One region of the Delftia sp. DT-2 genome, then DNA from elsewhere that is predicted to be linked to it. Evidence: predicted binding sites of a transcription regulator. Region 1 holds the regulator's gene; the other holds the start of a gene.
What was found. The regulator NrdR, encoded in region 1, represses ribonucleotide reductase genes. The targets are predictions, from matches to a motif close to CACNANATNTNGTG.

Region 1 (4,673 bases):
CGCCGGCCTGCGTGCCGTGCCGCTGATGACCGCCAAGATCGAGCAGCCCAAGCAGGCCGTCCAGATCGCAGCCACCAAGCCGGCCACATCCACGGCCGAGGCAGCCGGACCTGCGGCCTCGGCAGCGTCCGCTGGCACCCCGGCAGTGCCGGTCAGCTCGAGCAGCATGTCCGCGCGCACCGAACAGGTGGCCCTGCAGACACAGGAGCCGGCGCTGTAACCGGAACCACCGACATGGCGCACGAAGCTGGCTAAGGCCAGCTTTTTTCATTCCTGCCTGTACCCGCTGATCTGCCAGGCAGGCGGCTTTGCCAACGCCCCTCGCCTGTCTTCGGCTCCATCAGCTCAGCTACACTAGCGGGGTACGCAACTGGCGATAGGCGCAGCCGCTTCACGCACCGCTGCCGCTGACGTGGAAACCAGCAGAAGGCCTGAAAAGAACCACCTTCTGTGAACCACCGGGGAGCGTACCGCCCAGCCTCCATGCGCACGCGGGATCTGGAGTGTTCCGCCGTTCGCCTGGGCAGCCCTTGGCCTCAAGGGAATTTCAAGTTCACAGGACTGCCATGTTTCAACGCACCAATACCGTCGAGAAGGTCGACGCCGAAGTCTTTGCCGCCATCCAGGCCGAGAACCTGCGTCAACAAGAACATATCGAGCTGATCGCCAGCGAGAACTACTGCTCGCCCGCCGTGATGGAAGCCCAGGGCTCCCAGCTCACCAACAAGTACGCAGAAGGCTATCCAGGCAAGCGCTACTACGGCGGCTGCGAGAACGTCGATGTGGTCGAGCAGCTTGCCATCGACCGTGTCAAGAAGCTGTTCGGCGCCGAGGCCGCCAACGTTCAGCCCAACTCCGGCTCCCAGGCCAACCAGGCCGTGCTCATGGCCTTTGCCAAGCCCGGCGACACCATCATGGGCATGAGCCTGGCCGAAGGCGGCCACCTGACGCACGGCATGCCGCTGAACATGTCGGGCAAGTGGTTCAACGTGGTCTCCTACGGCCTGAACGCCGAAGAAGCCATCGACTACGACAAGATGGAAGCGCTGGCGCGCGAGCACAAGCCCCGCATCATCGTGGCCGGCGCATCGGCCTACGCCCTGGCCATCGACTTCGAGCGCTTCGCCAAGATCGCAAAGGAAGTCGGCGCCATCTTCTGGGTGGACATGGCCCACTACGCCGGCCTGATCGCCGCGGGCGTGTACCCCAACCCCGTGCCCCACGCCGACGTGGTCACCACCACCACGCACAAGAGCCTGCGCGGCCCGCGCGGCGGCGTGATCCTGATGAAGGCCGAGCATGAGAAGGCCATTAACAGCGCCATCTTCCCCGGCCTGCAAGGCGGCCCGCTGATGCACGTCATCGCCGGCAAGGCCGTGGCCTTCAAGGAAGCACTGTCTCCCGAGTTCAAGGCCTACCAGGAGCAGGTCGTGAAGAATGCCAAGGTCGTCGCCGAAACGCTGACGGCCCGCGGCCTGCGCATCGTCTCCGGCCGCACGGAAAGCCACGTCATGCTGGTGGACCTGCGCGCCAAGGGCATCACCGGCAAGGCGGCCGAAGCCGCGCTGGGTGCCGCCCACATGACGATCAACAAGAACTCCATCCCCAACGATCCCGAAAAACCGATGGTGACCAGCGGCATCCGCGTGGGCACGCCCGCCATGACCACGCGCGGCTTCAAGGAAGAGGAAGCCCGCCTGACGGCCAACCTGCTGGCCGACGTGCTGGAGAACCCCAGCGACGAAGCCAACCTGGCCCGCGTGCGCGCCCAGGTGGCCGAGCTGACGGCCCGCTTCCCGGTCTACGGCGCCTGATTTGAGCGCATAGAGGCCTGCCATGAAGTGCCCGTTCTGCAGCCACCCGGACACCCAGGTCGTGGAGACCCGTGAGGCCGAGGATGGGGGCTTCATCCGCCGCCGCCGCCAATGCGGCGGCTGCGACAAGCGCTTCACCACCTATGAGCGGCCCGAGGTCAGCTTCCCCGCCATCGTCAAGAAGGACGGGCGGCGCATCGAGTACGAGCGCGCCAAGCTGCTGGGTTCGTTCAAGATTGCGCTGCGCAAGCGTCCCGTGAGCACGGAGCAGATCGATGCCGCCATCGAGCGCATCGAGGAACGGCTGCGCAACCTGGGCGAGCGCGAAGTGCTCTCCAGCCGCCTGGGCGAGATGGTGATGCGCGAGCTCAAGCTGCTCGACAAGGTCGGCTACATCCGCTACGCCAGCGTCTACCGCAGCTTCGAGGACGTGGACGACTTCAAGAACGTCATGGATGAAGTCCGCAATCCTGGCTGATCAGGCCGGCAGGACACAAGAAAGCCGCCCTTGGGCGGCTTTCTCTTTGGCGTCCTGGCAGCGCTTTCAGGGCGCCGCGGCAGGAATCGGCGCCAGGCCTGAATCGACGTCGCCGCACTGGGCGCGGTGGCGCAGGGCGTGGTCCATCACCACCAGGGCCAGCAACGCTTCGGCGATGGGCGCGGCGCGGATGCCCACGCAGGGGTCATGGCGGCCCTTGGTGATGACTTCGGTGCTCTGGCCCTGGGTGTCGATGGACTCGCGCGGCGTGATGATGGAGCTGGTGGGCTTGATGGCGATGCGCACCTCCAGATCCTGGCCCGTGCTGATGCCGCCCACGATGCCACCGGCGTTGTTGCTGCGAAAGCCTCCAGGACTCAGCGAGTCGCCGTGCGTGGTGCCGCGCTGGACCACGCTGTCGAAGCCCGCGCCGATCTCCACGGCCTTGACGGCGTTCAGGCCCATCATGGCGTAGGCGACGTCGGCATCGAGGCGGTCATACAGCGGCTGGCCCAGGCCCACCGGCATGCCACTGGCCTGCACGCGCAGCGCGGCGCCGCAGGAGTCGCCCGACTTGCGCAGCGCATCCATGTATTCCTCGTAGCGGGACACATCGGCCACCGGCGCAAAGAAGGGATTGTTGCGCACATGCTCCCAGCTCTCGAAGGGCAGCGACAGCTCGCCCACCTGGGTCATGCAGGCGCGGAACTCGGTGCCGAATTTTTCCTTGAGCCACTTCTTGGCCACGGCGCCGGCCGCCACCGTGGGCGCCGTCAGCCGTGCGGAGGAGCGGCCGCCGCCGCGCGGATCACGGATGCCGTACTTCTGGAAGTAGGCGTAGTCGGCATGGCCGGGACGAAAGCTTTGCGCAATGTTGGAGTAGTCCTTGCTGCGCTGGTCGGTATTGCGGATCAGCAAAGCGATCGGCGTGCCCGTGGTACGGCCTTCGTAGACACCCGAGAGGATTTCCACCGCGTCCGGCTCGTTGCGCTGCGTCACGAACTTGCTGGTGCCGGGGCGGCGGCGGTCCAGGTCGTGCTGGATGTCCGCCTCGCTCAGTGCCATGCCAGGCGGGCAACCGTCGATGACGCAGCCGATGGCCGGGCCATGCGATTCGCCGAAGTTGGTGACAGTGAATAGGGTTCCGAAGGTGTTGCCGCTCATAGGCCGATGATTATGCCCGGGTCGCCCCCAAGCGCCGCTCCCGCTGCAGCGGTGCATTGCGCAGGCAGCCATCTCCCGCAAAGAAACAATAAAACTATCAAATTACAAATATTGATAGCTAGAATTACAGAACATTGTTCTTCAACCGCCTGCGGACCATCCCTCAGGCACCAGCCGCAACTTGCGGGAGATTCGTGAAATGCAGACCTCTTCCGGCTCAACGCAACGCCAGGATCGCAGCGATCCTGCGAGCAGCACTCCACCGCCCTCACCCATCCTTCAACAGGATGCCGGTGACCAGAATCTTCACCCCACCCTGATGACCATGCTGCTGGTCTCAGCCAGGCCCGATGATTTCAGAACCCGCAACCGGCTTGCCCAGGCCAAGCAGTACATGCGGGCCCGGCTAGATGACCCCGAGCTCAAGCCCCTGCAGGTGGCCCAGGGCCTGGGCATGTCGCTGCGCAGCCTGGCGCGCCTGTTCGCCACCGAGGGACTGACTCCCAGCCGCTGGCTCTGGAACGAGCGCCTGGCCCAGGCCCACCTGCTGCTGCAGGCCGACAATGCGCGGCGCGTGACCGATGTGGCGATGGCCTGCGGCTTCACCAGTTTCTCGCACTTCAGCCGCGTCTTCAGGCAGGCCTATGCCGTGCCGCCCAGCGCCTTGCTCAAGCCCCGGCGCAGCAGCGTGCATTGAACGGGCTTGCGCCCGGCCGTAAAAAACCAAGGCCTGCGCCGCGTTCTGCGGTCGCAGGCCTTGCTGCATGGGCAGGGACGGTCTTGCCGCGACCGGATGATCAGTCCGCGCCCTGGCGCTCGCCTTCGGGCCAGTCGCGGATATAGGCCTTGAGCATGCGGTTCTCGAAGTTCTGGCTGTCCACCACGGCCTTGGCCACGTCGTACAGGCTGATCACGCCCATCAGCATGCGCTTGTCCATCACCGGCATGTAGCGCGCATGGCGGTCCAGCATCATGCGGCGCACCTCGTCCATGTCGGTTTCCATGGTGCAGGTCATGGGAGCGTCGTCCATGGCCGAGCGCACCAGCGTCTCGCCCACGCCGCCGTGCTTGACAAAGCCCTGGATCACTTCGCGGAAGGTCAGCATGCCGACCACGTCGCCGTGCTCCATGACCACGAGGGAGCCGATATCGCGCTCGGACATCACCTGCACCGCGCTGGCCAGGCTTTCGTCCGGCGACACCGTGTAGAGGGTGTT
Region 2 (4,673 bases), on a different contig from region 1:
CGCGCTGGTGTGTGCCGGTGGCGGGGGCAGCTCCTGCGCCGGTCGGCGTGTTCGAGAGAGTGGCGTCGTCGTCAAAGGTCAGCATTGCAATTTTCTCCGGCATGCCCTGAGGCATATGTTCAGTTCATTCGGTGCGAAAGAGGCCTCTCTTTCTGCTCCGGTCAATGTAGGACCATGGGTGGCCTGGCATGTTGAGCAGGCCCAAGGTCCATGGCGAAGATCCTGCGCATGGCGCTGGCTGGCGGGCAGGGCGCGGGGCCTGCGCCGTGGCGAGGCCCCGCGCTGCGCGGCTTACTGGCAGGCTTCGCAGCCGGGATCGTCGATGGCGCAGAACTTGATGTCCGTCGCCGGGGCCTGGGCGCGTGCGGCGGCTGCCGCGGCTTCCAGGGCGCTGGAGGTGCTCACGGCAGCGGGCTGGGCGGCAGCCGTGGGCACTGCGTTGAGCACGCGGCTTTGCACCGTGGACTTCTCGATGTTGGTGGCGCTGGTGGTGCGCAGGTAGTAGGTGGTCTTCAGGCCACGCAGCCAGGCCAGCTTGTAGGTGTCGTCCAGCTTCTTGCCCGAGGCGCCGGCCATGTAGATGTTCAGGCTCTGGGCCTGGTCGATCCACTTCTGGCGGCGTGCAGCGGCCTCGACCAGCCAGGTGGGCTCGACCTCGAAGGCGGTGGCGTACAGGTTCTTGACGTCCTGGGGCACGCGGTCGATGGGGCGCAGCGAGCCGTCGAAATGCTTGAGGTCCATGACCATCACGTCGTCCCACAGGCCCAGGCGCTTCAGGTCGCGCACCAGGTACTGGTTGATGACGGTGAACTCGCCGGACAGGTTGGACTTGACCGACAGGTTGCCGAACGAAGGCTCGATGGAGGCATCGACGCCGACGATGTTGGAGATGGTCGCCGTGGGGGCGATGGCCACGCAGTTGGAGTTGCGCATGCCGTGCTGGCCGATCTTGGCGCGCAGCGCATCCCAGTCCAGGCGCGAGGAACGGTCCACTTCCACGTAGCCGCCGCGGGCCTTCTCCAGCAGGTTCAGCGTGTCCAGCGGCAGGATGCCCTGGTCCCACAGCGAGCCCTTGTAGCTGGAGTACTGGCCGCGTTCCCTGGCCAGTTCGGTGGAGGCCCAGTAGGCGTAGTAGCAGATGGCTTCCATCGACTGGTCGGCGAACTCGACGGCCGCGTCGCTGGCGTAGGCGATGCGCATTTCATAGAGCGCATCCTGGAAGCCCATCAGGCCCAGGCCCACGGGGCGATGGCGCAGGTTGGAGTCCTTGGCCTTCTGCACGGCGTAGTAGTTGATGTCGATCACGTTGTCCAGCATGCGCATGGCCGTGGTGATGGTCTTGCGCAGCTTGCCGTGGTCGATGGCGCCGTTGGTGATGTGGCGCGCCAGGTTGACCGAGCCCAGGTTGCAGACGGCGGTCTCGGTGTCGCTGGTGTTCAGCGTGATCTCGGTGCACAGGTTGGACGAGTGCACCACGCCGGCGTGCTGCTGGGGCGAGCGCACGTTGCAGGGGTCCTTGAAGGTGACCCAGGGGTGGCCGGTCTCGAACAGCATGGACAGCATCTTGCGCCACAGGTCCACGGCCGGGATGCGCTTGAACAGCTTGAGCTCGCCGGTGTCGGCCTTGGTTTCGTAGGCCGTGTAGGCGCGCTCGAAGGCTGCGCCGAAGAGGTCGTGCAGGTCGCCGACATCGGAGGGCGAGAACAGGGTCCACTGGCCCTTTTCCATGACGCGCTTCATGAACAGGTCGGGAATCCAGTTCGCCGTGTTCATGTCGTGCGTGCGGCGGCGGTCGTCACCCGTGTTCTTGCGCAGCTCGAGGAATTCCTCGATGTCCAGGTGCCAGGTCTCCAGGTACGTGCAGACGGCGCCCTTGCGCTTGCCGCCCTGGTTCACGGCCACGGCCGTGTCGTTGACCACCTTGAGGAAGGGCACCACGCCCTGCGACTCGCCGTTCGTGCCCTTGATGCGCGAACCCAGGGCGCGCACGCGCGTCCAGTCGTTGCCCAGGCCGCCGGCGAACTTGGACAGCAGGGCGTTTTCCTTGATCGACTCATAGATGCCGTCCAGATCGTCGGGCACCGTGGTCAGGTAGCACGAAGACAGCTGCGAGCGCAGCGTGCCGCTGTTGAACAGCGTGGGCGTGCTGCTCATGAAGTCGAAGGAAGACAGCAGTTCGTAGAACTCGATGGCGCGCGCGTTGCGGTCCTCTTCCTGCAGCGCCAGGCCCATGGCCACGCGCATGAAGAAGGACTGGGGCAGCTCGATGCGCGTCTTGCGCACGTGCAGGAAGTAGCGGTCGTACAGGGTCTGCAGGCCCAGGTAGTCGAACTGCTGGTCGCGTTCGGCCTTGAGGGCGGCAGCCAGGCGGGGCAGGTCGTAGTTCAGCAGCTCAGGGTTGAGCAGCTCGTTGTCCACGCCCTTCTGGATGAAGCCGGGGAAGTAGGCGGCGTAGGCCGACTGGATGTCGGCAGGCTGCACGTCATGGCCCATGACCTCGCGCACGATGGTGTGCAGCAGCAGGCGGGCGGTGACGTAGGTGTAGTCGGGGTCCTTTTCGATCAGCGTGCGCGCGGCCAGGATGGAGGCCTTGAAGACTTCTTCGATCGGCACGCCGTCGTACAGGTTGCGCAGCGTCTCGGCGACGATGGGCGCGGCCTGGATGTCGGCATTGAGGTTGCGGCAGGAGGCCTCGATCAGGGCCAGCAGGCGGGCCTGGTCCAGCGGAACGCGCTGGCCGTTGTCGGTCACATGCAGCACGGGGGCGGTCGCGGCCGCAGCGGCGGCAGCGGCCTCGGCGGCCTTCTTCTGCTCGGCACGCTCCTGGTTGCGGCGGTCGCGGTACAGCACGTAGGCGCGCGCCACGTCGTGGTGGCCGCCGCGCATCAGGCCCAGCTCGACCTGGTCCTGCACGTCTTCAATATGGAAGGTGCCGCCGCCCGGACGCGAGCGCAGCAGGGCGCGCACCACGGCCTGGGTGAGCTCGTCCACGGTCTCGCGCACGCTGGCGGAGGCAGCGCCCTGGGCGCCGCGCACGGCCAGGAAGGCCTTGGTCAGCGCGACGGCGATCTTTTGCGGGGTGAAGGGCACCACGTCGCCGCTGCGGCGGATGATCTGGTAGCCGTCCTGCACGGACAGGTGATGGGCGGAGGAAGGATTGGCAGCATCACCGTGCGCAGCGGGAGCCAAAGAATTCAGTGCTTCTTGCATGAGTTTCCTCAACGGGTGTTTGTGGATAGAACGGACGCGGACCTGCACTGGGGGCAGGCTTGCTGGGATATGGAATCGATGGCCGGATGTGCACACCGTTTTCACAGGGTGTGCACAGCTTGTGAACACTAGATATGGTGTCCGGCGTGCTCTCAGGCACTACCTGTAGTGTATCGCCGTCTCATGTACACGGGGTACTCACGGCCGGAAAACCGCTGTTTGCGCTGCGCCAAAACAGTGCCCAGTATGCAAGCCCATAGCAGCAGATCACCGCTGCGCGGTGGCTGGCGGGCGATGGCCTGTCGCAAGCCGCTACAGACTTGCCGCTGCGCCGGTCGGACCGCCGAAAGCCCCATGAACAGTGGGGCTGCGACACATGCGTGAATTTGTAAAAAAAGATCAGGCCGGCCCGGCGTGCGCCTGCGCGCCACATGGGTTGCTTTCTGGATTGACAGCGCACTTTTCCTGGGCCTGTGGACAAGCCGGCCTGCGTGCAAGGCCTGGCGCAGTCCGGCAGGAGGGTGTGTGCTTACGTGGAGGGCTGGCCGGCGCGGGGCGGCAACTGCCAGTTCGCCGTGGCCTGGTGACGGGACAGCAGCCCGCGCAGCCGGGGCCAGTCGAAGCCGGGGCCGGGATCGCGTTTGCGGCCGGGCGCAATGTGCTCATGGCCTGCGAGATGGGCGACGGGGTAGCGTGCGGCGATGGCTTCGCACAGGTTCTCCAGGGCCGCATATTGCGCCGGCTCGAACGGCAGTCCCTCCAGGCCCTCCAGCTCTATGCCGATGGAGTCGTCGTTGCAGCGATCCTTGCCGCGCCAGCTGGAGGCGCCCGCATGCCAGGCGCGCGCGTCACAGTCCACAAATTGCCAGACCTCGCCCAGGCGCGTGACGAAGAAATGGGCCGACACCTCCAGGCCGCGTATGCCCTGGTAGTAAGGATGGGCGTCCCAGTCGAGCTGGTTGGTGAACAGTTGCTGGACCGCCCCCGTGCCGTACTCGCCGGGGGGCAGGCTGATGGAGTGCACGACGACCAGATCGACCAGGGCCTGGGCCGGGCGCTCGCCGAAGTTGGGCGAGGGCAGGTGGCGTGCCTGTTGCAGCCAGCCGCCTTGCCAGGTCCAGGCCGGGGCCGTGGTCGTGGTCGTGGTCGTGGTAGCTGGTGCCTGCGGATCAGGCTTCGCCATGGCCGCCTCCGTCCGCCTCGGCGCTGGCGTCGCCGGGCAGGGCGATGTTCAGCCGGTCGATGCGGTAGCGGATCTGGCGCAGGCTCAGCCCCAGGCGTGCGGCCGTGGCCGTGCGGTTGAAGCCGTTTTCCTGCAGCGCCTGCACCAGGATGCCGCGCTCGCGCTCGTCCAGCCAGGCCTGCAGGTCGCGGGGCAGCTCCATGTCGGCAGGCTCCGGCGGCGGTGCGGCGCCGTCGTGCGCCTGGGTCTGCGTCGATGCGGGTGGAGCCGGCGGAGTGCC

Region 2: the regulator NrdR is predicted to act here: its motif matches at 3,337-3,350, upstream of PO605_RS05335 (ribonucleoside-diphosphate reductase subunit alpha).

Annotation. Positions count from the first base shown of each region.
Region 1 covers NZ_JAQOTI010000006.1:379,930-384,602, reverse strand. The annotation lists gene PO605_RS13240 (lytic transglycosylase domain-containing protein) at 1-220, shown strand, start outside; ZMP/ZTP riboswitch at 357-532, shown strand; gene glyA (serine hydroxymethyltransferase) at 567-1,814, shown strand; gene nrdR (transcriptional regulator NrdR) at 1,837-2,292, shown strand; gene aroC (chorismate synthase) at 2,359-3,456, opposite strand; gene PO605_RS13220 (helix-turn-helix domain-containing protein) at 3,776-4,153, shown strand; gene PO605_RS13215 (CBS domain-containing protein) at 4,254-4,673, opposite strand, start outside.
Region 2 covers NZ_JAQOTI010000003.1:89,309-93,981, forward strand. The annotation lists gene PO605_RS05330 (ribonucleotide-diphosphate reductase subunit beta) at 1-85, opposite strand, end outside; gene PO605_RS05335 (ribonucleoside-diphosphate reductase subunit alpha) at 292-3,210, opposite strand; gene ampD (1,6-anhydro-N-acetylmuramyl-L-alanine amidase AmpD) at 3,740-4,393, opposite strand; gene PO605_RS05345 (sigma-54-dependent transcriptional regulator) at 4,380-4,673, opposite strand, start outside.